DNA from 4 places in the Turicibacter sp. St.80E1 genome. Region 2 is predicted to be linked to each of the others. Evidence: a T-box and tRNA genes for the amino acid it is inferred to sense, from the RefSeq annotation. Region 2 holds a T-box; the other regions hold tRNA genes.
The links. The T-box of region 2 lies ahead of tyrS (tyrosine--tRNA ligase). A T-box ahead of a tRNA ligase gene usually reads a tRNA of that ligase, here a tRNA-Tyr.
Positions count from the first base shown of each region.

Region 1: it encodes a tRNA-Tyr, which carries the amino acid that the T-box ahead of tyrS (tyrosine--tRNA ligase) is inferred to sense. The anticodon was not compared.
Region 3: it encodes a tRNA-Tyr, which carries the amino acid that the T-box ahead of tyrS (tyrosine--tRNA ligase) is inferred to sense. The anticodon was not compared.
Region 4: it encodes a tRNA-Tyr, which carries the amino acid that the T-box ahead of tyrS (tyrosine--tRNA ligase) is inferred to sense. The anticodon was not compared.

Region 1 is NZ_AP039386.1:2,339,054-2,345,917, reverse strand. It holds rRNA gene AC6I0I_RS11360 (16S ribosomal RNA) at 713-2,229, shown strand; rRNA gene AC6I0I_RS11355 (23S ribosomal RNA) at 2,322-5,215, shown strand; rRNA gene rrf (5S ribosomal RNA) at 5,389-5,497, shown strand; tRNA gene AC6I0I_RS11345 (tRNA-Asn) at 5,510-5,586, shown strand; tRNA gene AC6I0I_RS11340 (tRNA-Glu) at 5,596-5,672, shown strand; tRNA gene AC6I0I_RS11335 (tRNA-Val) at 5,687-5,762, shown strand; tRNA gene AC6I0I_RS11330 (tRNA-Thr) at 5,769-5,844, shown strand; tRNA gene AC6I0I_RS11325 (tRNA-Tyr) at 5,861-5,945, shown strand; tRNA gene AC6I0I_RS11320 (tRNA-Gln) at 5,954-6,028, shown strand; tRNA gene AC6I0I_RS11315 (tRNA-Lys) at 6,034-6,109, shown strand; tRNA gene AC6I0I_RS11310 (tRNA-Leu) at 6,151-6,239, shown strand; tRNA gene AC6I0I_RS11305 (tRNA-Arg) at 6,248-6,324, shown strand; tRNA gene AC6I0I_RS11300 (tRNA-Pro) at 6,332-6,408, shown strand; tRNA gene AC6I0I_RS11295 (tRNA-Ala) at 6,429-6,504, shown strand; rRNA gene AC6I0I_RS11290 (23S ribosomal RNA) at 6,549-6,864, shown strand, end outside.
Region 2 is NZ_AP039386.1:1,627,336-1,634,199, forward strand. It holds gene AC6I0I_RS07915 (cysteine desulfurase family protein) at 1-1,046, opposite strand, end outside; gene AC6I0I_RS07920 (septation ring formation regulator EzrA) at 1,492-3,219, opposite strand; gene rpsD (30S ribosomal protein S4) at 3,876-4,475, shown strand; gene tyrS (tyrosine--tRNA ligase) at 4,566-5,831, opposite strand; T-box leader at 5,942-6,145, opposite strand; gene AC6I0I_RS07935 (substrate-binding domain-containing protein) at 6,190-6,864, opposite strand, start outside.
Region 3 is NZ_AP039386.1:2,309,217-2,314,766, reverse strand. It holds rRNA gene AC6I0I_RS11190 (23S ribosomal RNA) at 1-704, shown strand, start outside; rRNA gene rrf (5S ribosomal RNA) at 878-986, shown strand; tRNA gene AC6I0I_RS11180 (tRNA-Asn) at 999-1,075, shown strand; tRNA gene AC6I0I_RS11175 (tRNA-Glu) at 1,085-1,161, shown strand; tRNA gene AC6I0I_RS11170 (tRNA-Val) at 1,176-1,251, shown strand; tRNA gene AC6I0I_RS11165 (tRNA-Thr) at 1,258-1,333, shown strand; tRNA gene AC6I0I_RS11160 (tRNA-Trp) at 1,342-1,415, shown strand; tRNA gene AC6I0I_RS11155 (tRNA-His) at 1,418-1,493, shown strand; tRNA gene AC6I0I_RS11150 (tRNA-Cys) at 1,509-1,582, shown strand; tRNA gene AC6I0I_RS11145 (tRNA-Leu) at 1,598-1,686, shown strand; tRNA gene AC6I0I_RS11140 (tRNA-Thr) at 1,699-1,774, shown strand; tRNA gene AC6I0I_RS11135 (tRNA-Tyr) at 1,791-1,875, shown strand; tRNA gene AC6I0I_RS11130 (tRNA-Gln) at 1,884-1,958, shown strand; tRNA gene AC6I0I_RS11125 (tRNA-Lys) at 1,964-2,039, shown strand; tRNA gene AC6I0I_RS11120 (tRNA-Leu) at 2,081-2,169, shown strand; tRNA gene AC6I0I_RS11115 (tRNA-Arg) at 2,178-2,254, shown strand; tRNA gene AC6I0I_RS11110 (tRNA-Pro) at 2,262-2,338, shown strand; tRNA gene AC6I0I_RS11105 (tRNA-Ala) at 2,359-2,434, shown strand; rRNA gene AC6I0I_RS11100 (23S ribosomal RNA) at 2,479-5,372, shown strand; rRNA gene rrf (5S ribosomal RNA) at 5,546-5,550, shown strand, end outside.
Region 4 is NZ_AP039386.1:702,128-708,991, forward strand. It holds gene AC6I0I_RS03330 (DegT/DnrJ/EryC1/StrS aminotransferase family protein) at 1-139, shown strand, start outside; tRNA gene AC6I0I_RS03335 (tRNA-Glu) at 460-536, shown strand; tRNA gene AC6I0I_RS03340 (tRNA-Pro) at 551-627, shown strand; tRNA gene AC6I0I_RS03345 (tRNA-Met) at 637-713, shown strand; tRNA gene AC6I0I_RS03350 (tRNA-Ser) at 732-824, shown strand; tRNA gene AC6I0I_RS03355 (tRNA-Met) at 844-919, shown strand; tRNA gene AC6I0I_RS03360 (tRNA-Asp) at 923-998, shown strand; tRNA gene AC6I0I_RS03365 (tRNA-Lys) at 1,017-1,092, shown strand; tRNA gene AC6I0I_RS03370 (tRNA-Arg) at 1,100-1,176, shown strand; tRNA gene AC6I0I_RS03375 (tRNA-Glu) at 1,192-1,268, shown strand; tRNA gene AC6I0I_RS03380 (tRNA-Val) at 1,283-1,358, shown strand; tRNA gene AC6I0I_RS03385 (tRNA-Gln) at 1,367-1,441, shown strand; tRNA gene AC6I0I_RS03390 (tRNA-Lys) at 1,447-1,522, shown strand; tRNA gene AC6I0I_RS03395 (tRNA-Leu) at 1,558-1,646, shown strand; tRNA gene AC6I0I_RS03400 (tRNA-Arg) at 1,655-1,731, shown strand; tRNA gene AC6I0I_RS03405 (tRNA-Glu) at 1,748-1,824, shown strand; tRNA gene AC6I0I_RS03410 (tRNA-Val) at 1,839-1,914, shown strand; tRNA gene AC6I0I_RS03415 (tRNA-Thr) at 1,921-1,996, shown strand; tRNA gene AC6I0I_RS03420 (tRNA-His) at 2,001-2,076, shown strand; tRNA gene AC6I0I_RS03425 (tRNA-Gly) at 2,081-2,154, shown strand; tRNA gene AC6I0I_RS03430 (tRNA-Glu) at 3,051-3,127, shown strand; tRNA gene AC6I0I_RS03435 (tRNA-Val) at 3,142-3,217, shown strand; tRNA gene AC6I0I_RS03440 (tRNA-Thr) at 3,224-3,299, shown strand; tRNA gene AC6I0I_RS03445 (tRNA-Tyr) at 3,316-3,400, shown strand; tRNA gene AC6I0I_RS03450 (tRNA-Gln) at 3,409-3,483, shown strand; tRNA gene AC6I0I_RS03455 (tRNA-Lys) at 3,489-3,564, shown strand; tRNA gene AC6I0I_RS03460 (tRNA-Leu) at 3,600-3,688, shown strand; rRNA gene rrf (5S ribosomal RNA) at 3,695-3,803, shown strand; tRNA gene AC6I0I_RS03470 (tRNA-Asn) at 3,814-3,890, shown strand; tRNA gene AC6I0I_RS03475 (tRNA-Met) at 3,943-4,019, shown strand; tRNA gene AC6I0I_RS03480 (tRNA-Ser) at 4,038-4,130, shown strand; tRNA gene AC6I0I_RS03485 (tRNA-Met) at 4,150-4,225, shown strand; tRNA gene AC6I0I_RS03490 (tRNA-Asp) at 4,229-4,304, shown strand; tRNA gene AC6I0I_RS03495 (tRNA-Phe) at 4,316-4,391, shown strand; tRNA gene AC6I0I_RS03500 (tRNA-Gln) at 4,400-4,474, shown strand; tRNA gene AC6I0I_RS03505 (tRNA-Lys) at 4,480-4,555, shown strand; tRNA gene AC6I0I_RS03510 (tRNA-Leu) at 4,591-4,679, shown strand; rRNA gene rrf (5S ribosomal RNA) at 4,687-4,795, shown strand; tRNA gene AC6I0I_RS03520 (tRNA-Asn) at 4,805-4,881, shown strand; tRNA gene AC6I0I_RS03525 (tRNA-Thr) at 4,888-4,963, shown strand; tRNA gene AC6I0I_RS03530 (tRNA-Trp) at 4,976-5,049, shown strand; tRNA gene AC6I0I_RS03535 (tRNA-His) at 5,052-5,127, shown strand; tRNA gene AC6I0I_RS03540 (tRNA-Gly) at 5,132-5,205, shown strand; gene AC6I0I_RS03545 (CoA-disulfide reductase) at 5,298-6,632, shown strand; gene AC6I0I_RS03550 (hypothetical protein) at 6,746-6,864, shown strand, end outside.

The DNA of each region.
Region 1 (6,864 bases), 710 kb from region 2:
ATCATCCACTGAAGCGATGGGAGACATTGTTTAATCCATTTGTAAATTGTTACTTCTGAAACGCCTTATTCACGACTAAGGTTTTTGACGGTACGACCAGTTTTATAAAGTTCAACAATCATTGATTTAAATTCAGAATTATATTTTTTTCATAAAGTCGCATTCTTTTATTAAATCTAATGTAACGACTTAATAAAAGGATGTGTCCATAAAACTATACTAGCACCAGATATAAATAATTGCATGTATATGTATAATAAGTAAAGGTTTAATGTCAGTTATATTTTTATTAATAATTATAATATAAACTTATCTAAAATTTTAAAGTTTAATGGGGGGGAGGTAGTATAATTATCAATAAGGTAATAATAGGCTATTAGAAATCATTATTTATGTTGGCATAAAATAAAAAAATATTTGACAACATAGAATCGTAATGGTATTATAAATGAGTCGTCAAAAAAGGCGATGGAAAAGAAAATAAAAAAAGTTAAAAAGTGTTTGACAGAAACGGTTGAACATGATAAACTAGAAAAGTCACCGAGAGAGGCAGACAAGAAATCTTACAAAAAAAGATAAAAAACATTTGACAGAAAAAGTCGAATATGGTAAGATAAATGAGTCGCCAAAAGGCGAGAGAAGTTCTTTGAAAACTAAACAGAACGTCAAGAATCATGAGCGAAAGAAATTTCGCAAGCTAAGGAAACAAACAATTATGGAGAGTTTGATCCTGGCTCAGGATGAACGCTGGCGGCGTGCCTAATACATGCAAGTCGAGCGAACCACTTCGGTGGGAAGCGGCGAACGGGTGAGTAACACGTAGGTGATCTGCCCATCAGACGGGGACAACGATTGGAAACGATCGCTAATACCGGATAGGACGAAAGTTTAAAGATGCTCCTGGCATCACTGATGGATGAGCCTGCGGCGCATTAGCTAGTTGGTGGGGTAAAGGCCTACCAAGGCGACGATGCGTAGCCGACCTGAGAGGGTGAACGGCCACACTGGGACTGAGACACGGCCCAGACTCCTACGGGAGGCAGCAGTAGGGAATCTTCGGCAATGGGCGAAAGCCTGACCGAGCAACGCCGCGTGAATGAAGAAGGCCTTCGGGTTGTAAAATTCTGTTATAAGGGAAGAAAGGTGATAGGAGGAAATGACTATCAATTGACGGTACCTTATGAGAAAGCCACGGCTAACTACGTGCCAGCAGCCGCGGTAATACGTAGGTGGCAAGCGTTATCCGGAATTATTGGGCGTAAAGAGCGCGCAGGTGGTTAATTAAGTCTGATGTGAAAGCCCACGGCTTAACCGTGGAGGGTCATTGGAAACTGGTTGACTTGAGTGCAGAAGAGGGAAGTGGAATTCCATGTGTAGCGGTGAAATGCGTAGAGATATGGAGGAACACCAGTGGCGAAGGCGGCTTCCTGGTCTGCAACTGACACTGAGGCGCGAAAGCGTGGGGAGCAAACAGGATTAGATACCCTGGTAGTCCACGCCGTAAACGATGAGTGCTAAGTGTTGGGGGTCGAACCTCAGTGCTGAAGTTAACGCATTAAGCACTCCGCCTGGGGAGTACGGTCGCAAGACTGAAACTCAAAGGAATTGACGGGGACCCGCACAAGCGGTGGAGCATGTGGTTTAATTCGAAGCAACGCGAAGAACCTTACCAGGTCTTGACATACCATTGACGCCTCTAGAGATAGAGGGTTTCCTTCGGGGACAATGGATACAGGTGGTGCATGGTTGTCGTCAGCTCGTGTCGTGAGATGTTGGGTTAAGTCCCGCAACGAGCGCAACCCCTGTCGTTAGTTGCCAGCAGTAAGATGGGGACTCTAACGAGACTGCCAGTGACAAACTGGAGGAAGGTGGGGATGACGTCAAATCATCATGCCCCTTATGACCTGGGCTACACACGTGCTACAATGGTTGGTACAAAGAGAAGCGAAGCGGTGACGTGGAGCAAACCTCATAAAGCCAATCTCAGTTCGGATTGTAGGCTGCAACTCGCCTACATGAAGTTGGAATCGCTAGTAATCGCGAATCAGAATGTCGCGGTGAATACGTTCCCGGGTCTTGTACACACCGCCCGTCACACCACGAGAGTTTACAACACCCGAAGTCAGTGGCCTAACCGCAAGGAGGGAGCTGCCTAAGGTGGGGTAGATGATTGGGGTGAAGTCGTAACAAGGTATCCCTACCGGAAGGTGGGGATGGATCACCTCCTTTCTATGGAGAAAGAGACGTTCTGTTTAGTTTTGGGAGAATTTCGATTTTCCTGGAATTGATCTTTGAAAACTAGATATCTTCTGAAGAAGAAAAGTTAAGTAATAAAGGGCGCACGGAGGATGCCTAGGCACTAGGAGTCGAAGAAGGACGCGACAAACGGCGAAACGCCTCGGGGAGCTGTAAGTAAGCAAAGAGCCGGGGATATCCGAATGGGGAAACCCGCTAGTGGTCATACGCTAGCACCGTATGGTGAATCAATAGCCATAGAGGAGACAGACCCAGGGAACTGAAACATCTAAGTACCTGGAGGAAAAGAAAGAAACATCGATTCCCCAAGTAGCGGCGAGCGAACAGGGAGGAGCCCAAACCGGAGTAATCCGGGGTAGAAGGACCTTCAGAAATGACTGAACATGATAGCCGAATGGTCTGGGAAGGCCAACCGGAGGGGGTGAGAGTCCCGTAGGTGAAATTGTGTGAAGCAGGGAAGGGATCCTGAGTACGGCGGGACACGAGAAATCCCGTCGGAAGCAACGAGGACCATCTCGTAAGGCTAAATACTACCTAGTGACCGATAGTGAACCAGTACCGTGAGGGAAAGGTGAAAAGAACCCCGGAAGGGGAGTGAAAGAGAACCTGAAACCGTGTGCCTACAACTAGTCAGAGCCCGTTAAAGGGTGATGGCGTGCCTTTTGTAGAATGAACCGGCGAGTTACGATATCGTGCAAGGTTAAGTTGAAGAGACGGAGCCGAAGCGAAAGCGAGTCTGAATAGGGCGAGGAGTACGATGTTGTAGACCCGAAACCGTGTGAGCTAGCCATGAGCAGGCTGAAGGTCAGGTAACACTGACTGGAGGGCCGAACCAGGGCACGTTGAAAAGTGCTTGGATGACTTGTGGCTAGGGGTGAAATTCCAATCGAACACGGATATAGCTGGTTCTCTCCGAAATAGCTTTAGGGCTAGCCTCGATAAGAGTCTACTGGAGGTAGAGCACTGAATGGGTGATGGCCCCACCTCGGGGTACTGATCTCAATCAAACTCCGAATGCCAGATAGATATGATCGGGAGTCAGACTGTGGGTGATAAGGTCCATGGTCAAAAGGGAAAGAGCCCAGACCGCCAGCTAAGGCCCCCAAGTGTCCGTTAAGTGGAAAAGGATGTGGAGATGCACAGACAACTAGGAGGTTGGCTTAGAAGCAGCCATCCTTTAAAGAGTGCGTAATAGCTCACTAGTCGAGTGACTCTGCGCCGAAAATGTACCGGGGCTAAACGGACCGCCGAAGCTGCGGATTGACACGAAGTGTCAGTGGTAGGAGAGCGTTCTAACAGCACAGAAGCAGTACCGGAAGGAGCTGTGGAGCGGTTAGAAGTGAGAATGCCGGTGTGAGTAGCGAAAGATAGGTGAGAATCCTATCCATCGAAAGCCTAAGGTTTCCAGGGGAAGGCTCGTCCGCCCTGGGTAAGTCGGGACCTAAGGTGAGGCCGAAAGGCGTAGCCGATGGACAACAGGTAGAGATTCCTGTACCACTTAATAAACTGAAGGAGTGACGGAGAAGGCTAAGTTGAGCGTGTGAATGGATTCACGTGTAAGCAGTGAGGTGGTCATGTAGGCAAATCCGCATGGCGAAACATTGAGCTGTGATGCCGAAAGCCCGCAAGGGTGAAGTCAGCTGATGTCACGCTTCCAAGAAAAGCTTCTAGGGATAATTTATTAGGTGCCCGTACCGATAACCGACACAGGTAGGCGAGGAGAGAATCCTAAGATGAGCGAGAGAACTCTTGTTAAGGAACTCGGCAAAATGACCCCGTAACTTCGGGAGAAGGGGTGCTTGTGAAAGCAAGCCGCAGTGAAAAGGCCCAGGCGACTGTTTATCAAAAACACAGGTCTCTGCTAAACCGCAAGGTGATGTATAGGGGCTGACGCCTGCCCGGTGCTGGAAGGTTAAGAGGAGAGGTTAGCGCAAGCGAAGCTTTGAATTGAAGCCCCAGTAAACGGCGGCCGTAACTATAACGGTCCTAAGGTAGCGAAATTCCTTGTCGGGTAAGTTCCGACCCGCACGAAAGGCGTAACGATCTGGGCGCTGTCTCAACAAGAGACTCGGTGAAATCATAGTACCTGTGAAGATGCAGGTTACCCGCGACAGGACGGAAAGACCCCGTGGAGCTTTACTGTAGCTTGATATTGAGCACTGGTGACACATGTACAGGATAGGTAGGAGACGAAGAGACCAGGACGCCAGTCTTGGAGGAGTCGCTGTTGGGATACTACCCTTGTGTTACTGGGGTTCTAACCCGTGGCCATGAGCTGGTCAGGGGACAGTGTCAGGTGGGCAGTTTGACTGGGGCGGTCGCCTCCCAAAGAGTAACGGAGGCGCCCAAAGGTTCCCTCAGAATGGTTGGAAATCATTCGAAGAGTGTAAAGGCAGAAGGGAGCTTGACTGCGAGACCTACAAGTCGAGCAGGGACGAAAGTCGGGCTTAGTGATCCGGCGGTACCGAATGGAAGGGCCGTCGCTCAACGGATAAAAGCTACCCCGGGGATAACAGGCTGATCTCCCCCAAGAGTTCACATCGACGGGGAGGTTTGGCACCTCGATGTCGGCTCATCGCATCCTGGGGCTGTAGTCGGTCCCAAGGGTTGGGCTGTTCGCCCATTAAAGCGGTACGCGAGCTGGGTTCAGAACGTCGTGAGACAGTTCGGTCCCTATCCGTCGTGGGCGTAGGAAATTTGAGAGGAGCTGTCCTTAGTACGAGAGGACCGGGATGGACACACCGCTGGTGTACCAGTTGTTCTGCCAGGAGCATAGCTGGGTAGCTACGTGTGGAAGGGATAAACGCTGAAAGCATCTAAGCGTGAAGCCCCCCTCAAGATGAGATTTCCCATTCGAAAGAAGTAAGATCCCTTGAAGACGACGAGGTAGATAGGTCAGGAGTGGAAGTTTGGTGACAGATGAAGCGGACTGATACTAATCGATCGAGGACTTAACTAAATAGGAAAGGCAAAAACGAGCGGTTATCACAGGCAGAAAGTGAAAAGAACTGAGGAATCACGAAGGTGATGAACAGTTATTGAACTTTACCACTGTGATGCGAGAGTTGCCGGACAAGAAGAAGTAAGCAGAAGATATCTAGTTTTGTGAGATTGATAAGATCTGACAGAAGGTCTAGTGATAAGGGCAAGGAGGGCACACCTGTTCCCATACCGAACACAGAAGTTAAGCTCCTTAGCGCCGAGGGTAGTACGCAAGTGCGAGAGTAGGACGTCGCTAGGCCATAAATAAAAAGCCTCAATAGCTCAGTTGGTTAGAGCACTTGACTGTTAATCAAGGGGTCCTAGGTTCGAGTCCTAGTTGGGGCGCCATTAAAAAATGGCCCGTTGGTGAAGCGGTTTAACACACATGCCTTTCACGCATGCATACACGGGTTCGAATCCCGTACGGGTCACCATTAAAAATAAAAGTGGAGGATTAGCTCAGCTGGGAGAGCATCTGCCTTACAAGCAGAGGGTCGGCGGTTCGAGCCCGTCATCCTCCACCATAAAGAGCCGGAATAGCTCAATTGGTAGAGCAACTGACTTGTAATCAGTAGGTTGCGGGTTCAAGTCCTGCTTCCGGCACCATATAATAAAAGAATACGGTGGGGTAGCGAAGTGGCTAAACGCGGCGGACTGTAAATCCGCTCTCTGAGAGTTCGGCGGTTCGAATCCGTCCCCCACCACCACTTAAGAATGGGCTATAGCCAAGCGGTAAGGCAACGGACTTTGACTCCGTCATGCGCTGGTTCGAATCCAGCTAGCCCAGCCAATGATGTCCTGCTAGCTCAGTTGGTAGAGCATCTGACTTTTAATCAGAGGGTCAGAGGTTCGAGTCCTCTGCAGGACACCATTTTTTTAACTGAAAAAGAACACATAAAGCATAGATAAAAAGCCTGGGTGGCGGAACTGGTAGACGCACAGGACTTAAAATCCTGCGGGTGGTGACACCCGTGCCGGTTCGATTCCGGCCCTAGGCACCAACTAAATAGCGCCCATAGCTCAATTGGATAGAGCGTTTGACTACGGATCAAAAGGTTAGGGGTTCGACTCCTCTTGGGCGCGCCATAAAAAACGGGAAGTGGCTCAGCTTGGTAGAGCACCTGGTTTGGGACCAGGGGGTCGCAGGTTCGAATCCTGTCTTCCCGACCATTAAAAAATAAAAAGAGAATGGGGACTTAGCTCAGCTGGGAGAGCGCCTGCCTTGCACGCAGGAGGTCAGGGGTTCGATCCCCCTAGTCTCCACCAAAAAGAATTGATCTTTGAAAACTAGATATCTTCTGAAGAAGAAAAGTTAAGTAATAAAGGGCGCACGGAGGATGCCTAGGCACTAGGAGTCGAAGAAGGACGCGACAAACGGCGAAACGCCTCGGGGAGCTGTAAGTAAGCAAAGAGCCGGGGATATCCGAATGGGGAAACCCGCTAGTGGTCATACGCTAGCACCGTATGGTGAATCAATAGCCATAGAGGAGACAGACCCAGGGAACTGAAACATCTAAGTACCTGGAGGAAAAGAAAGAAACATCGATTCCCCAAGTAGCGGCGAGCGAACAGGGAGGAGCCCAAACCGGAGTAATCCGGGGTAGAAGGACCTTCAGAAATGACTGA
Region 2 (6,864 bases):
CGCACACTTTCTAAGGCGATGTCTTCACCAATTCCTAGTGCCATCAAAATTCTTGAGGCAGCCGCCGATTTTGAAGAACAAGCGGACTTCGCAGAGATATACACGTCGTATTCTTCAAGCGCATGGACTAACGTTTCCCCTTTAATTGGAACTGCGGCAAAATTAATGATATATGGGGTCTGTTCTTCACGGTTACTATTGATGACAACACCGTCTATTTTTTCTAATTCTTGTATCGCGTAGTCAAAAAGACTTTTAACATGACGATAATTACTATCTAGTGGCTCAATCACTAATCGTAATGCTTTGGCTAAAGAAACAGCTCCAGCAACGTTGATCGTTCCTGAACGAAGGCCATACATTTGATGCCCACCTGTAATTTCTGGAGCTAGAGTTAAATATTGATTCATAATCAAAGCCCCACACCCTTTAACACCGTGAAACTTATGAGCAGACAATGATAATAAGTCAATATTCATTTTATCTATATCCACAGGAATTTTCCCAATACTTTGAACAGCATCCACATGAAACTTAACTTTTGGATACTTTTTAAGTAATTGTCCAATTTCATAAATAGGGAGGATCATTCCCATTTCATTATTGACATGCATACATGAAATTAAAATCGTATCTTCACAAATCGCCTCTTGAATTTGTTGAAGGATCCCCTCTTTCGTTGCCGTAACGTCAATATAAGTGACTCGGAAACCTTCTTGCTCTAATTCCTCAATCGTTTCATGAACTGATGCGTGCTCAATAGGAGTGGTAATAATATGGTTCCCACGTTTTTTGTAAGCATGACAAAACCCACGAATCGCTAAGTTGTTACTTTCTGTTGCTCCAGAATTGAAAATAACCTTATGGTTTTTGGCGTTTAAAAGCGTTAGAACTTGTTTTTCTGCTTGAATAAGAAGTTGTTCGGCTCTCGCCCCAAACGCATGTAATGAACTCGGATTTCCCCAAAAATTTTCATTAACTTTTACAAAGGCTTTTAATACTTCTGGATCGACAGGAGTTGTTGCACTATTATCTAAATAAATCATTTTGATTCTCCTTCCGACATAAACATCTCAGAACCATTTTAAACTTTTTAACTCGGATGAATTCTTTTTTAAATGAGACGAATTCAATAACCTCTTCACGTGCTACCTTATTGTTTCGACATTATACCACATAACGCATATAATCTCAAATCGCAATATTTTCTGAGTTTATGACATACAAAATGGTTGTTTTATGATCTGCTTACACTATAAAATATGAAATTCGACGTAAAAATGTCAAAAAAATTACGATTCACCTGATATAAAAAGGCATGGTTGGTCTCTTACTATTATAATATGCATCTGTAAAAAATTCACTTCACTTATTGCATTGAAATCATTATTTTTTTCCTTTTAAATTCAAGTGAATGCTTAGAGAAGGACCTTTTACTAATAAAAAGAAAAACTATCTACTCGTTAACGAACGACATAGATAGTTTTCCCCCTAAACCAATCCCATTTTTACTTGTTGTTTAAATTGTTTAAATGTTATTTCAAAGGATGCTCCCTCAACCTCTTTTAATAACTCATACATTTTTTTTATAACTGTGGCATAATTTCCTTGACGAAATTGATCCTCTGCAATGGTCAAATCCACGACGTACATTCCCTCACGCTCGATATATCGATGACCATAAATCATTAATCGTTCCGCAAGTTGTGCCTCTAAAACCTCTGTCTCTACACGCGTTGAAAGCTCATCAATCGATGCCTGAACAAGCGTCAATTGTTTATCAATTTCCGCAATATTAATCGGAAGACGACCGATCGTATCAAAAAGCAATTGAACAGAAAAATTCGCTCGTTTAATTAGCTCTACTGTTTCTTCATTCTCAATTGGAAAACGAACTTGATGATACATCCCTTTTAACTGATTAAACGTCTTTAACAACATTAACGCTTTTTGACGACATTCCTTTTCCCCTGCATAAAGTCCTTCAATCTCACCATCAAATAATCGTAATTGCTCTTTTAATTCAATGCCTTGTTGCCCCATTGATGTGAGTTCTCGAACAAGTGTTGAATTAGCCGTTTGATTTTCCTCTATTCGACCCAGTAAATAAGTAAACTCATTATTTACAATTTTCAGCTCATTTAAAAGTAAATTAAATTGTTGCTCTTCCTCCTCTGGAAGACGATAATTATCCTTTATATTTTCGTAACGAGCGTTTAATGTTTCTCCTTGCTCCTTAATCTGTTGCATGGTCACCTTCATCTTCATGACCATTTCTTTGATCGTCGTTTGAAGATCGTACTCTTTTTTCATAAATTCAATCATTTGCTTTGCATTATCATGAATCTCTAATAACGTCGCTTCAATTCTTTCAAAATCAAAACGTTTAATCCACTGAGGAATCTCTTCTAACTGACCATGATAATAAGAAATCGTTTCTTTTATCTGTAAATGCTTGAGGTAAACTCCAGATGAAATAATCGTTTCATAACTTTTTAATACTTCTCTTAATAAAGGTTTTAACTCATTTGTCAATGTTTCCTTGTAAAGAGGCGCCCGTTCAAACATATAAGTAATTGTTTCGATATGTGATTTAATTAATTCTAATGTTTCATCTGCCAAATCGTAGTTGCAATCATCCATACATTCATTAAATTTCAAAAAGAAAACTTCAACATCTTTAAATAAGGTCTTCATTTCTTCTTTAAAATCAGAGTATTTTTCCTCTTCCGTTTCATAGCGAAATTTAAGTTGTTCAAAAGAATCTTTTAAAGCGATGACATTTGAACGATTACGCTCTTCTGATTTCTTTAACGCTTTAATTTCTTCAATTAATTGTTCAACTTCTTCTTTTAATCCATCAAGCGTTTGTTGTAACTCCATTAATTGCTCATCGGCTTCTGAGAAGCTTTTATCTGCAACGAGTTCCTCCGTATAAATAATTTGTTCGGTTACCATAATAAAATCTGACTCTAATTTTCCCCAACGACGTTCCCATTGTTGAACCAATTTGACAATTCGCTCACTCTTTTTAGTACTGCGAAGCTTAGCTAATTCAAATGGAACGGTCTGATTAGAAATCTCATGTTTCATATAATCTAAATCATCAATTTTCGCATAATATTGCTTCTTCTTTGAGACAATAATGACTGAATAAATTAATACAATGGCCAATATAACAATCATTAGGATCAAAATAAGTAATTTAAAATCTATCATAGTATCCTCCCACCATGTTTTATAAATGAGTTATTGTTAAATAATCATATCATAATTTGATAAAAAATCCTATGCTTTCTACGGTTTTCTACTGACTTTTTAAGAAACGACACTGATCATTAACCTCTCATTTTTTTCTTTTCTAAATGAAGAAAATGATTGCTTTTCTTATCCTATCCAACCCCTATAGGTCGACTCATCCTCGGTCTCTTCACTTCTTATATTAGACCCGAAGATAGAAAACTTTCACGAAATACCCAAAACGAGAGGGATTTGGAAAACACAATCTCCATCTTGAAGACATTAAAACACATTTATAGCAACACTTTCTGCAACTAATTGTCGAAACCATTCAAATTGATAGAATTTATGATGAAATTTTTAGAAATTGTTTAGAACTTTGATTTTTTGTTGACAATAATATTGAATCTTGATATTATACTGGAGTGCGTTGATGAAAGGCAGCTTTTTATCTAACTGTGATGATTAGATTAAACCTCAATATTCCCTTTAAAGGAATTGATGGCATATCGTATAACCTTTTGGCTGCAAAGGCGAGGATATGGGATTTTAATCTAACTTATAGTATCGGATAAATTTTCTCCTTTTTTGATATGCAAAATCAAAATTCTGACAAATTAAAAGGAGGTCATAGCATGGCTCGTTATACTGGACCAAGCTGGAAAATTTCTCGTCGTTTAGGATACTCAATCTTAGAAAACGGTAAAGAATTACAAAAACGCCCTTATGCACCTGGGCAACACGGACAAGCACGTAAAAAAATCTCTGAATACGGATTACAATTACAAGAAAAACAAAAATTACGTCATGCATATGGAATGACTGAGCGTCAATTCCGTCGTACATACGACCGCGCTGGTAAATTACAAGGTAAACATGGTGAGAACTTCTTATACTTATTAGAATCTCGTCTTGATAACTTAGTATACCGTTTAGGATTAGCTAACACTCGTCGTCAAGCACGTCAGTTAGTTAACCATGGTCACATCTTAGTAGATGGACAACGCGTTGATATCCCATCTTACTCAGTAAAACCAGGACAAACAATCAGCGTTCGTGAAAAATCAGCTAACTTAGCTATTATCAAAGCTGCTTTAGAAGGAACTGTTCACCGTCCAGACTTCGTATCATTCGATGAAGCTACAATGACTGGAACATTCGTACGTTTACCAGAACGTTCTGAAGTATTCGCTGATATCCACGAAAACTTAATCGTAGAGTTCTACAGCCGTTAATCTTTAATCTAACGGTAAAAAAGACTTCGAGCAATCGAAGTCTTTTTTTTATTCAATTCAATAAAAAAAGGAAAGAATTTATCTTTCCTTTTAAACATGTTTAATTAAGAAATATTTTTTCTTTCCACGACGAATAACTGTAAATTTACCACCAATGGCTTGTTCTTTAGAAACTACATAGTCTAAGTCCTTCACCTTTTCACCGTTAATAGAAATTGAGTTATTATTAATGAACTCACGTGATTCACGTTTTGAGCTTGCTGCTTTCGCAAAAACAAGGGCATCAACTAAGTTTAAATCTTCTGCTAATTCAACTGAAGGCACATCTTTAAACCCAACTTCAATCTCTTCAGCTGATAGATCTGATAAATTCCCGCTAAATAATGCTTGAGTAATTTTTAAAGCTTGCTCATAAGCCTCGTACCCGTGAACAAGTGTCACCACTTCTTTCGCTAATGCCTTTTGTGCTAAACGTTCATGTGGTGCCGCTGTAAATGCTTCTTCAATCGCATTAATTTCTTCCTGTGATAAGAAAGTAAAATATTTTAAGAATTTAATCGCATCTTCATCCGCCGTATTAATTAAAAACTGATACATTTCATAAGGAGTTGTTTTCGTACGATCTAGCCAAATCGCTCCACCAGCAGTTTTTCCGAATTTTGTTCCATCAGACTTTGTCACTAATGGCATCGTTAACCCAACTGCTTTCGCCTCATGGCCCATCGTTTTACGGATTAATTCTAACCCTGATGTAATATTCCCCCATTGATCTGATCCACCAATTTGAAGAACACATTTTTTAGTCTCGTATAAGTGTTTAAAATCCATCCCTTGTAAAATTGTGTATGAAAACTCGGTAAATGTCATTCCGTGATCTAAACGAGAGCATACCGTATCTTTCGCCAAAATATAATTAATATTAAAGTATTTTCCGAAGTCACGTAAAAATTCAATCATACTTAAATTTGATGTCCAATCATAGTTATTTACTAACTCAGCCGCGTTTGATTGATCACCAAACTCAAGAAACTGCGACAACTGACGTTTAATACTTTCTGACCATTTAATAACCGTCTCATGGCTATTTTCTTGGCGTTCTGCTGAACGTCCTGTTGGGTCTCCAATTAATCCTGTAGCCCCTCCTACAAGTGGAAGTGGCTTATGCCCTGCTCGTTGAAATCTCTTTAACGTTAAAATAGGAAGTAATGATCCAATATGTAAACTATCTGCCGTTGGGTCAAATCCACAATAAAGTTTAATATTTCCTTCTTCCATTAATGCATCTAATGCTTCTAAATCTGTACAGTCGTTAATTAAACCACGCCACTGTAATTCTTTTAAAAATTCATTCTTCATAGGTTCACCTCATTTAATCATTTTTAGATCATTCACTTCCTTAAAGCATGCTAGATTCGAACCTCTTCTTCGCGCCATAAAAAAAACCCTTCAGATGTTTAAAAACATCATGAAGGGACGAAATGTCGCGGTACCACCCTACTTGTTAAATATCGTCTATTTAACCACTCAAGTTGATAACGGTAAAAACCGGTTCTAACGAACATGCTCCAAGAATGTAATTCGTGATTATCACGGCCTTAGTTCTCACCAATCACTAAGTCTCTGTCACTGCCCTTTAATAATCATTACTTGTGTCTTATCATTGCATTATTATTAACGTTTGGATTATAACAAATTATATCTTATACTGTCAAGATTATCGAGTCGTTTGACGCCAAACAAATGAGTGAGGTAACGTAATTTGAGTTTCCGTAATTTCTTCCTCTTTCATCAATTTAGTTAATAAGCGCATGGCAACAGCCCCAATATCATAAGTCGGAATGTTAATTGTACTTAATTGTGGGCGTGACATAATCGCATATTTTGTATTTTGGAATCCGATAATTTCTAAATCTTGAGGAACATTAATTCCATGATCAATGGCCGCATTCATAAACATGACAGCTACCGAATCACGAACCGCTAAAGCTGCTTCTGGCGCTTTATTATTATCAAAAAACTCTTTAAACGCATTTAATGAACTTTCAAATTTAGTATATAAACCTAAGACACGAGGTTCTAATCCCGCTTCCTCTAATGCTCGACGATACCCTTGTTCTTTTAAATCGTTCATCGCATGGTGTGAACTTGAAGTAATAAACGCGATATCTTTATTTCCGTTTTCAATTAACTTTTTAGTTGCTTCATAAGCAGCTAATTCATAATCAATTAAAACAGCGGGTAAACGACCTTCTAAATCTTTAACTGATAATAATACAGTTGGAACCGTGTCCGTAGCTAATCGCTCAACCTCATCATCTGTTAATTTATCGGCCATCATTAAAACACCATCAACCTGAGAAGCAATCATATTTTGCCACGCATTATTCGC
Region 3 (5,550 bases), 680 kb from region 2:
TTCTAACCCGTGGCCATGAGCTGGTCAGGGGACAGTGTCAGGTGGGCAGTTTGACTGGGGCGGTCGCCTCCCAAAGAGTAACGGAGGCGCCCAAAGGTTCCCTCAGAATGGTTGGAAATCATTCGAAGAGTGTAAAGGCAGAAGGGAGCTTGACTGCGAGACCAACAAGTCGAGCAGGGACGAAAGTCGGGCTTAGTGATCCGGCGGTACCGAATGGAAGGGCCGTCGCTCAACGGATAAAAGCTACCCCGGGGATAACAGGCTGATCTCCCCCAAGAGTTCACATCGACGGGGAGGTTTGGCACCTCGATGTCGGCTCATCGCATCCTGGGGCTGTAGTCGGTCCCAAGGGTTGGGCTGTTCGCCCATTAAAGCGGTACGCGAGCTGGGTTCAGAACGTCGTGAGACAGTTCGGTCCCTATCCGTCGTGGGCGTAGGAAATTTGAGAGGAGCTGTCCTTAGTACGAGAGGACCGGGATGGACACACCGCTGGTGTACCAGTTGTTCTGCCAGGAGCATAGCTGGGTAGCTACGTGTGGAAGGGATAAACGCTGAAAGCATCTAAGCGTGAAGCCCCCCTCAAGATGAGATTTCCCATTCGAAAGAAGTAAGATCCCTTGAAGACGACGAGGTAGATAGGTCAGGAGTGGAAGTTTGGTGACAGATGAAGCGGACTGATACTAATCGATCGAGGACTTAACTAAATAGGAAAGGCAAAAACGAGCGGTTATCACAGGCAGAAAGTGAAAAGAACTGAGGAATCACGAAGGTGATGAACAGTTATTGAACTTTACCACTGTGATGCGAGAGTTGCCGGACAAGAAGAAGTAAGCAGAAGATATCTAGTTTTGTGAGATTGATGAAATCTGACAGAAGGTCTAGTGATAAGGGCAAGGAGGGCACACCTGTTCCCATACCGAACACAGAAGTTAAGCTCCTTAGCGCCGAGGGTAGTACGCAAGTGCGAGAGTAGGACGTCGCTAGGCCATAAATAAAAAGCCTCAATAGCTCAGTTGGTTAGAGCACTTGACTGTTAATCAAGGGGTCCTAGGTTCGAGTCCTAGTTGGGGCGCCATTAAAAAATGGCCCGTTGGTGAAGCGGTTTAACACACATGCCTTTCACGCATGCATACACGGGTTCGAATCCCGTACGGGTCACCATTAAAGATAAAAGTGGAGGATTAGCTCAGCTGGGAGAGCATCTGCCTTACAAGCAGAGGGTCGGCGGTTCGAGCCCGTCATCCTCCACCATAAAGAGCCGGAATAGCTCAATTGGTAGAGCAACTGACTTGTAATCAGTAGGTTGCGGGTTCAAGTCCTGCTTCCGGCACCATTATAAATAGGGGTGTAGTTTAACGGTAGAACAGCGGTCTCCAAAACCGTTAGTGTGGGTTCGATTCCTGTCACCCCTGCCATGGCGATTGTGGCGAAGTGGTTAACGCATCGGATTGTGGCTCCGACATTCGTGGGTTCGATTCCCATCAGTCGCCCCATATCTTATATGATTAGGCGCCATAGCCAAGTGGTAAGGCGTGGGACTGCAACTCCCTGATCATCGGTTCAAATCCGATTGGCGCCTCCAATTAGATAGTAATGTGCCTGGGTGGCGGAACTGGTAGACGCACAGGACTTAAAATCCTGCGGGTGGTGACACCCGTGCCGGTTCGATTCCGGCCCTAGGCACCAATTTAATAAAGAGCCGGAATAGCTCAATTGGTAGAGCAACTGACTTGTAATCAGTAGGTTGCGGGTTCAAGTCCTGCTTCCGGCACCATATAATAAAAGAATACGGTGGGGTAGCGAAGTGGCTAAACGCGGCGGACTGTAAATCCGCTCTCTGAGAGTTCGGCGGTTCGAATCCGTCCCCCACCACCACTTAAGAATGGGCTATAGCCAAGCGGTAAGGCAACGGACTTTGACTCCGTCATGCGCTGGTTCGAATCCAGCTAGCCCAGCCAATGATGTCCTGCTAGCTCAGTTGGTAGAGCATCTGACTTTTAATCAGAGGGTCAGAGGTTCGAGTCCTCTGCAGGACACCATTTTTTTAACTGAAAAAGAGTACATAAAGCATAGATAAAAAGCCTGGGTGGCGGAACTGGTAGACGCACAGGACTTAAAATCCTGCGGGTGGTGACACCCGTGCCGGTTCGATTCCGGCCCTAGGCACCAACTAAATAGCGCCCATAGCTCAATTGGATAGAGCGTTTGACTACGGATCAAAAGGTTAGGGGTTCGACTCCTCTTGGGCGCGCCATAAAAAACGGGAAGTGGCTCAGCTTGGTAGAGCACCTGGTTTGGGACCAGGGGGTCGCAGGTTCGAATCCTGTCTTCCCGACCATTAAAAAAGAAAAAGAGAATGGGGACTTAGCTCAGCTGGGAGAGCGCCTGCCTTGCACGCAGGAGGTCAGGGGTTCGATCCCCCTAGTCTCCACCAAAAAGAATTGATCTTTGAAAACTAGATATCTTCTGAAGAAGAAAAGTTAAGTAATAAAGGGCGCACGGAGGATGCCTAGGCACTAGGAGTCGAAGAAGGACGCGACAAACGGCGAAACGCCTCGGGGAGCTGTAAGTAAGCAAAGAGCCGGGGATATCCGAATGGGGAAACCCGCTAGTGGTCATACGCTAGCACCGTATGGTGAATCAATAGCCATAGAGGAGACAGACCCAGGGAACTGAAACATCTAAGTACCTGGAGGAAAAGAAAGAAACATCGATTCCCCAAGTAGCGGCGAGCGAACAGGGAGGAGCCCAAACCGGAGTAATCCGGGGTAGAAGGACCTTCAGAAATGACTGAACATGATAGCCGAATGGTCTGGGAAGGCCAACCGGAGAGGGTGAGAGTCCCGTAGGTGAAATTGTGTGAAGCAGGGAAGGGATCCTGAGTACGGCGGGACACGAGAAATCCCGTCGGAAGCAACGAGGACCATCTCGTAAGGCTAAATACTACCTAGTGACCGATAGTGAACCAGTACCGTGAGGGAAAGGTGAAAAGAACCCCGGAAGGGGAGTGAAAGAGAACCTGAAACCGTGTGCCTACAACTAGTCAGAGCCCGTTAAAGGGTGATGGCGTGCCTTTTGTAGAATGAACCGGCGAGTTACGATATCGTGCAAGGTTAAGTTGAAGAGACGGAGCCGAAGCGAAAGCGAGTCTGAATAGGGCGAGGAGTACGATGTTGTAGACCCGAAACCGTGTGAGCTAGCCATGAGCAGGCTGAAGGTCAGGTAACACTGACTGGAGGGCCGAACCAGGGCACGTTGAAAAGTGCTTGGATGACTTGTGGCTAGGGGTGAAATTCCAATCGAACACGGATATAGCTGGTTCTCTCCGAAATAGCTTTAGGGCTAGCCTCGATAAGAGTCTACTGGAGGTAGAGCACTGAATGGGTGATGGCCCCACCTCGGGGTACTGATCTCAATCAAACTCCGAATGCCAGATAGATATAATCGGGAGTCAGACTGTGGGTGATAAGGTCCATGGTCAAAAGGGAAAGAGCCCAGACCGCCAGCTAAGGCCCCCAAGTGTCCGTTAAGTGGAAAAGGATGTGGAGATGCACAGACAACTAGGAGGTTGGCTTAGAAGCAGCCATCCTTTAAAGAGTGCGTAATAGCTCACTAGTCGAGTGACTCTGCGCCGAAAATGTACCGGGGCTAAACGGACCGCCGAAGCTGCGGATTGACACGAAGTGTCAGTGGTAGGAGAGCGTTCTAACAGCGGAGAAGCAGTACCGGAAGGAGCTGTGGAGCGGTTAGAAGTGAGAATGCCGGTGTGAGTAGCGAAAGATAGGTGAGAATCCTATCCATCGAAAGCCTAAGGTTTCCAGGGGAAGGCTCGTCCGCCCTGGGTAAGTCGGGACCTAAGGTGAGGCCGAAAGGCGTAGCCGATGGACAACAGGTAGAGATTCCTGTACCACTTAATAAACTGAAGGAGTGACGGAGAAGGCTAAGTTGAGCGTGTGAATGGATTCACGTGTAAGCAGTGAGGTGGTCATGTAGGCAAATCCGCATGGCGAAACATTGAGCTGTGATGCCGAAAGCCCGCAAGGGTGAAGTCAGCTGATGTCACGCTTCCAAGAAAAGCTTCTAGGGATAATTTATTAGGTGCCCGTACCGATAACCGACACAGGTAGGCGAGGAGAGAATCCTAAGATGAGCGAGAGAACTCTTGTTAAGGAACTCGGCAAAATGACCCCGTAACTTCGGGAGAAGGGGTGCTTGTGAAAGCAAGCCGCAGTGAAAAGGCCCAGGCGACTGTTTATCAAAAACACAGGTCTCTGCTAAACCGCAAGGTGATGTATAGGGGCTGACGCCTGCCCGGTGCTGGAAGGTTAAGAGGAGAGGTTAGCGCAAGCGAAGCTTTGAATTGAAGCCCCAGTAAACGGCGGCCGTAACTATAACGGTCCTAAGGTAGCGAAATTCCTTGTCGGGTAAGTTCCGACCCGCACGAAAGGCGTAACGATCTGGGCGCTGTCTCAACAAGAGACTCGGTGAAATCATAGTACCTGTGAAGATGCAGGTTACCCGCGACAGGACGGAAAGACCCCGTGGAGCTTTACTGTAGCTTGATATTGAGCACTGGTGACACATGTACAGGATAGGTAGGAGACGAAGAGACCAGGACGCCAGTCTTGGAGGAGTCGCTGTTGGGATACTACCCTTGTGTTACTGGGGTTCTAACCCGTGGCCATGAGCTGGTCAGGGGACAGTGTCAGGTGGGCAGTTTGACTGGGGCGGTCGCCTCCCAAAGAGTAACGGAGGCGCCCAAAGGTTCCCTCAGAATGGTTGGAAATCATTCGAAGAGTGTAAAGGCAGAAGGGAGCTTGACTGCGAGACCAACAAGTCGAGCAGGGACGAAAGTCGGGCTTAGTGATCCGGCGGTACCGAATGGAAGGGCCGTCGCTCAACGGATAAAAGCTACCCCGGGGATAACAGGCTGATCTCCCCCAAGAGTTCACATCGACGGGGAGGTTTGGCACCTCGATGTCGGCTCATCGCATCCTGGGGCTGTAGTCGGTCCCAAGGGTTGGGCTGTTCGCCCATTAAAGCGGTACGCGAGCTGGGTTCAGAACGTCGTGAGACAGTTCGGTCCCTATCCGTCGTGGGCGTAGGAAATTTGAGAGGAGCTGTCCTTAGTACGAGAGGACCGGGATGGACACACCGCTGGTGTACCAGTTGTTCTGCCAGGAGCATAGCTGGGTAGCTACGTGTGGAAGGGATAAACGCTGAAAGCATCTAAGCGTGAAGCCCCCCTCAAGATGAGATTTCCCATTCGAAAGAAGTAAGATCCCTTGAAGACGACGAGGTAGATAGGTCAGGAGTGGAAGTTTGGTGACAGATGAAGCGGACTGATACTAATCGATCGAGGACTTAACTAAATAGGAAAGGCAAAAACGAGCGGTTATCACAGGCAGAAAGTGAAAAGAACTGAGGAATCACGAAGGTGATGAACAGTTATTGAACTTTACCACTGTGATGCGAGAGTTGCCGGACAAGAAGAAGTAAGCAGAAGATATCTAGTTTTGTGAGATTGATGAAATCTGACAGAAGGTCTAG
Region 4 (6,864 bases), 930 kb from region 2:
TACAATACAGGAGGGGACTTCTATTGCAGAGGATTATGCAAATAGAGGGATTTGCTTGCCTTCTGATACCCAAATGACACAAGGGGAACAAGAGCGAGTGGTAAATATTGTTAAACAATTGTTTATAAATAGTAAGTAATGAACTAAAAGATTGAAAGTAACCGGATAAGATATTACGGGTACTTTCTTTTTTATCGTTTTAAAGATTTGACTTATCTTAAAAAGAGATCGGGGATTGGATTAGGGGAGTGTGCAGAAAAAGTTATTAATTATTTAAGTTTAAAAAATTTAAAATAGGTAATATTAAAAAAGTAATAATTTTTTCAGAAAAAAACTTTGACAAATAAAAAGAATGATGATATTATAAAAAAGTCCTAAAAAACGACAAAAACAAATAAAAAAAAGTATTTGACAAATCTTGTTGGATGTGTTAAGATAAAAAAAGTCGTCTTGAGAGAAGGCCCGTTGGTGAAGCGGTTTAACACACATGCCTTTCACGCATGCATACACGGGTTCGAATCCCGTACGGGTCACCATTAAAAATAAAGATCGGGAAGTGGCTCAGCTTGGTAGAGCACCTGGTTTGGGACCAGGGGGTCGCAGGTTCGAATCCTGTCTTCCCGACCATAATAAGAAGGCGGAGTAGCTCAACTGGCTAGAGCGTACGGTTCATACCCGTGAGGTTGGGGGTTCGAGTCCCTCCTCCGCTACCAAAACGAATATGGAAAAATGGAGGAATACCCAAGTCCGGCTGAAGGGATCGGTCTTGAAAACCGACAGGGCGTGAAAGCGTCGCGGGGGTTCGAATCCCTCTTCCTCCGCCATATTAAAATAAATAAACATCGCGGGGTGGAGCAGTTGGTAGCTCGTCGGGCTCATAACCCGAAGGTCGCAGGTTCAAGTCCTGTCCCCGCAACCAAAAGGTCCAGTGGTGTAGCGGTTAACATGCCTGCCTGTCACGCAGGAGATCGCGGGTTCGATTCCCGTCTGGACCGCCATTTAAATAATAAATAAAAGTCCTGCTAGCTCAGTTGGTAGAGCATCTGACTTTTAATCAGAGGGTCAGAGGTTCGAGTCCTCTGCAGGACACCATTTTAAAGCGCCCATAGCTCAATTGGATAGAGCGTTTGACTACGGATCAAAAGGTTAGGGGTTCGACTCCTCTTGGGCGCGCCATAAAAAGTGTTAAGAGGCCCGTTGGTGAAGCGGTTTAACACACATGCCTTTCACGCATGCATACACGGGTTCGAATCCCGTACGGGTCACCATTAAAAATAAAAGTGGAGGATTAGCTCAGCTGGGAGAGCATCTGCCTTACAAGCAGAGGGTCGGCGGTTCGAGCCCGTCATCCTCCACCATATAAGAATGGGCTATAGCCAAGCGGTAAGGCAACGGACTTTGACTCCGTCATGCGCTGGTTCGAATCCAGCTAGCCCAGCCAATGATGTCCTGCTAGCTCAGTTGGTAGAGCATCTGACTTTTAATCAGAGGGTCAGAGGTTCGAGTCCTCTGCAGGACACCATTTTGAAAAAAGGCGCGTGCCTGAAATAATGAAATGCCTGGGTGGCGGAACTGGTAGACGCACAGGACTTAAAATCCTGCGGGTGGTGACACCCGTGCCGGTTCGATTCCGGCCCTAGGCACCAACTTAAAAGCGCCCATAGCTCAATTGGATAGAGCGTTTGACTACGGATCAAAAGGTTAGGGGTTCGACTCCTCTTGGGCGCGCCATAAAAAGCGTTAAAAAGGCCCGTTGGTGAAGCGGTTTAACACACATGCCTTTCACGCATGCATACACGGGTTCGAATCCCGTACGGGTCACCATTAAAAATAAAAGTGGAGGATTAGCTCAGCTGGGAGAGCATCTGCCTTACAAGCAGAGGGTCGGCGGTTCGAGCCCGTCATCCTCCACCATAAAGAGCCGGAATAGCTCAATTGGTAGAGCAACTGACTTGTAATCAGTAGGTTGCGGGTTCAAGTCCTGCTTCCGGCACCATATGGCGATTGTGGCGAAGTGGTTAACGCATCGGATTGTGGCTCCGACATTCGTGGGTTCGATTCCCATCAGTCGCCCCAGTATGCGGGTGTAGTTTAATGGTAGAACTTCAGCCTTCCAAGCTGACTGTGAGAGTTCGATTCTCTTCACCCGCTCCAATATGAATTTTAACATCCTTCGGGGTGTTTTTTTTTGCATCTATCTTATTCTTTCGCCCTATATGTATCATTAAATTAAGGTTTCTATTTAAATATAGTCAATGAGGGTAAAAAAACTTTCTGAATGCTTATTGAAGACTAGTTTAAAATTAAATACGCCAATTTGAGTGTAAATCGTAATAAAAAGAAAGTAATAGGTTTAGTAGATATATCTAGATTAAATAAGCTTGGTGCGAAAAGTAATTTTTGAACTTTTAAAAAAGGTCCATGTTTTTTATTAAATGTGTGTCATATGTTTTGGTACCCACATGTAAAAGCGGATGACGGAAAGAGGCACATTTATTAAAGAGAAGTGGGGGATAGGTTGGTTTAATAGACAAGAATAGACTTATTAAGCGGTTATCATTACTTCAAATGATGCGCTATTAACTTTAGGTTTCTGAAATGGATAGGTCATATTTCACTTAAGGAGAGTAGAATAGATGAAGGATATTAGAAATTTTCGTTTTAGGATGGTTATAGATTTTTTTTATACGTGGTACTTATTATTTAGAAGGGGAGAAGACGTTATATTATTGAAGTGAACGGTTATAAGGTTTTCCAATCGAGGATAACGTGAGAAGACTATTAATGATTGATTATCTGTTAAGGATACTTGTTCAATAGCATGGATACGATATTTACGCTTAATGAATCCCATTTAAATAAAACTCAGGGATCTTGTGAAATCAGATTATAGACTTTTTATGCTCAACCTATTTATCACGTGAAACATTCCATTGAGGCTTTAATAGGAAAGGAAGGTTGGATAGAGTAAAAGAGACTGAAAAAATAAAAAAAACAAAAAAACTTTTTGACATAGGGTTTGAATCGTGATAAAATAAAAAAGTCGAAAAGGCCCGTTGGTGAAGCGGTTTAACACACATGCCTTTCACGCATGCATACACGGGTTCGAATCCCGTACGGGTCACCATTAAAAATAAAAGTGGAGGATTAGCTCAGCTGGGAGAGCATCTGCCTTACAAGCAGAGGGTCGGCGGTTCGAGCCCGTCATCCTCCACCATAAAGAGCCGGAATAGCTCAATTGGTAGAGCAACTGACTTGTAATCAGTAGGTTGCGGGTTCAAGTCCTGCTTCCGGCACCATATAACAAAAGAATACGGTGGGGTAGCGAAGTGGCTAAACGCGGCGGACTGTAAATCCGCTCTCTGAGAGTTCGGCGGTTCGAATCCGTCCCCCACCACCACTTAAGAATGGGCTATAGCCAAGCGGTAAGGCAACGGACTTTGACTCCGTCATGCGCTGGTTCAAATCCAGCTAGCCCAGCCAATGATGTCCTGCTAGCTCAGTTGGTAGAGCATCTGACTTTTAATCAGAGGGTCAGAGGTTCGAGTCCTCTGCAGGACACCATTTTAAAAAAAGGCGCGTGCCTGAAATAATGAAATGCCTGGGTGGCGGAACTGGTAGACGCACAGGACTTAAAATCCTGCGGGTGGTGACACCCGTGCCGGTTCGATTCCGGCCCTAGGCACCAAAAAGGTCCAGTAATGATAGCAAGAAGGTCACACCTGTTCCCATACCGAACACAGAAGTTAAGCTTCTTAGCGCCGATTGTAGTACGAAAGTGCGAGAGTAGGACGTTGCTGGGCAATAAAAAAAGCCTCAATAGCTCAGTTGGTTAGAGCACTTGACTGTTAATCAAGGGGTCCTAGGTTCGAGTCCTAGTTGGGGCGCCATAAAATATTATCTTTTAGAAAGATTATATTTGAAAAATTAATATAAAATGAAGGCGGAGTAGCTCAACTGGCTAGAGCGTACGGTTCATACCCGTGAGGTTGTGGGTTCGAGTCCCTCCTCCGCTACCAAAATAAATATGGAAAAATGGAGGAATACCCAAGTCCGGCTGAAGGGATCGGTCTTGAAAACCGACAGGGCGTGAAAGCGTCGCGGGGGTTCGAATCCCTCTTCCTCCGCCATATTAAAATAAATAAACATCGCGGGGTGGAGCAGTTGGTAGCTCGTCGGGCTCATAACCCGAAGGTCGCAGGTTCAAGTCCTGTCCCCGCAACCAAAAGGTCCAGTGGTGTAGCGGTTAACATGCCTGCCTGTCACGCAGGAGATCGCGGGTTCGATTCCCGTCTGGACCGCCATTTAAATAAAAGGCTTGGTAGCTCAGTCGGTAGAGCAAAGGACTGAAAATCCTTGTGTCGGCGGTTCGATTCCGTCCCAAGCCACCATTTAAGAATGGGCTATAGCCAAGCGGTAAGGCAACGGACTTTGACTCCGTCATGCGCTGGTTCGAATCCAGCTAGCCCAGCCAATGATGTCCTGCTAGCTCAGTTGGTAGAGCATCTGACTTTTAATCAGAGGGTCAGAGGTTCGAGTCCTCTGCAGGACACCATTTTGAAAAAAGGCGCGTGCCTGAAATAATGAAATGCCTGGGTGGCGGAACTGGTAGACGCACAGGACTTAAAATCCTGCGGGTGGTGACACCCGTGCCGGTTCGATTCCGGCCCTAGGCACCAAAAAAGGTCCAGTAATGATAGCAAGAAGGTCACACCTGTTCCCATACCGAACACAGAAGTTAAGCTTCTTAGCGCCGATGGTAGTACGAAAGTGCGAGAGTAGGACGTTGCTGGGCAACAAAAAAGCCTCAATAGCTCAGTTGGTTAGAGCACTTGACTGTTAATCAAGGGGTCCTAGGTTCGAGTCCTAGTTGGGGCGCCATAAAAAGCCGGAATAGCTCAATTGGTAGAGCAACTGACTTGTAATCAGTAGGTTGCGGGTTCAAGTCCTGCTTCCGGCACCATATTTAAATAATAGGGGTGTAGTTTAACGGTAGAACAGCGGTCTCCAAAACCGTTAGTGTGGGTTCGATTCCTGTCACCCCTGCCATGGCGATTGTGGCGAAGTGGTTAACGCATCGGATTGTGGCTCCGACATTCGTGGGTTCGATTCCCATCAGTCGCCCCAGTATGCGGGTGTAGTTTAATGGTAGAACTTCAGCCTTCCAAGCTGACTGTGAGAGTTCGATTCTCTTCACCCGCTCCAATATGATTTTAACATCCTTCGGGGTGTTTTTTTTATTAAAAATCATATATAATAGTTGAACTGCCAGTGATATTGATTCAGGGAGGTTTATTATGAAAGTGATTATAATCGGTGGTGTTGCTGCTGGGATGAGCGCGGCTGCAAAGTTAAAACGTGCGAATAAGGAAGCCGACGTTGTTGTGTATGAAAAATCTAAGCATGTTTCGTTTGGGGCTTGCGGATTACCTTATTTTGTTGGAAACTTTTTTGAGGATTCAAATAAGATGATTGCTCGAACAGCAGAACAGTTTAATGCTTCAGGTATTTCGGTTAATACAGAACATGAGGTTTTGTCTATTAATACGATGAATCAAACGGTATCGGTTAAAAATTTATTAACTGAAGAGATCTTTACAGATCATTATGATCAATTGATGATTGCAACAGGTGCGAGCGCTATTATTCCTCCGATAAAAAATGTTCATGTAGGGAATGTTTTCACCTTAAAAAGTATGGAAGATGGTCTAGCTTTAAAAAATATGATGACTAATGAGGCTTTAAAACGTATTGCGATTGTTGGAGCAGGATTTATTGGTTTAGAGGTTGTTGAGGCAGCTAAGCAATACGGGAAAGAGATACACGTATTTCAATTAAATGACCGCGTACTTGTTGATACATTTGATAAGGAAGTTACAGATATTTTAGAAGAAGAATTAAGACAGCAAGGCGTTCACTTACACTTGAATAATACGGTTACTGAGTTAATCGGCGACACTCAGGTGCAAAAAGTTGTGTCAACTGATGGAATATTTGATATTGATTTAGTTGTTTTAACAACGGGTGTTCGTCCTAATACAACCTTTTTAAAGGATAGTGGCCTTGAGATGACGGCAAATGGAGCAATTATTATTGATGAGGAAGGGCGTACTTCAGTACAGGGCATTTATGCCGCAGGAGATTGTGCAACTATTTCTCATCGTTTAAAGAAGGACCCTGCATATATTCCTTTAGCAACTGGTGCTAATAAGATGGGACGTATTATTGGTGAAAATTTAGCCGGGGCTCATAAGAAGTTTAACGGATCTTTGGCCTCTGCTTGTTTGAAGGTCTTAAGTTTAGAGGCGGGACGCACAGGATTATCCGAAAAAGAAGTGCAAGATTTAGGAATTGATTATCGCTCTGTCTTTATTACTGATATGAACCAAACCTCATACTATCCCGGACAATCTAAAATATCTGTTAAGTTAATTTATGATGCTCATACGAAAGTTATTTTAGGGGGACAGGTTGTTGGACGCAAAGATGCTGTTCAACGTGTTAATGTTTTGGCAACGGCTATTTTTGCACGTTTAACGACAGACCAATTGGCAATGTTAGATTTATGCTATGCACCACCATTTTCAAGAACTTGGGATGTTTTAAATATAGCAGGAAGTGTTGCAAAGTAAAGTTTTGAATGAAAGAACTTATGTCAAACATGAAAACTGTTTAAGACATAAGTTCTTTTTTTGTGTCAAATAGAAAAAAAGTCAATATAATAACTAGTAAAGGAGGGATTATTATGAATGAAAATGATAGTGCTCCTATTAACTGTGATGAATGTCATCATGATCAGGGATTCAGTAAAGAAGTGTTAAAAGAGGCAGGAGTTACAACGGGTTATTTACCAAAGGAAACTCC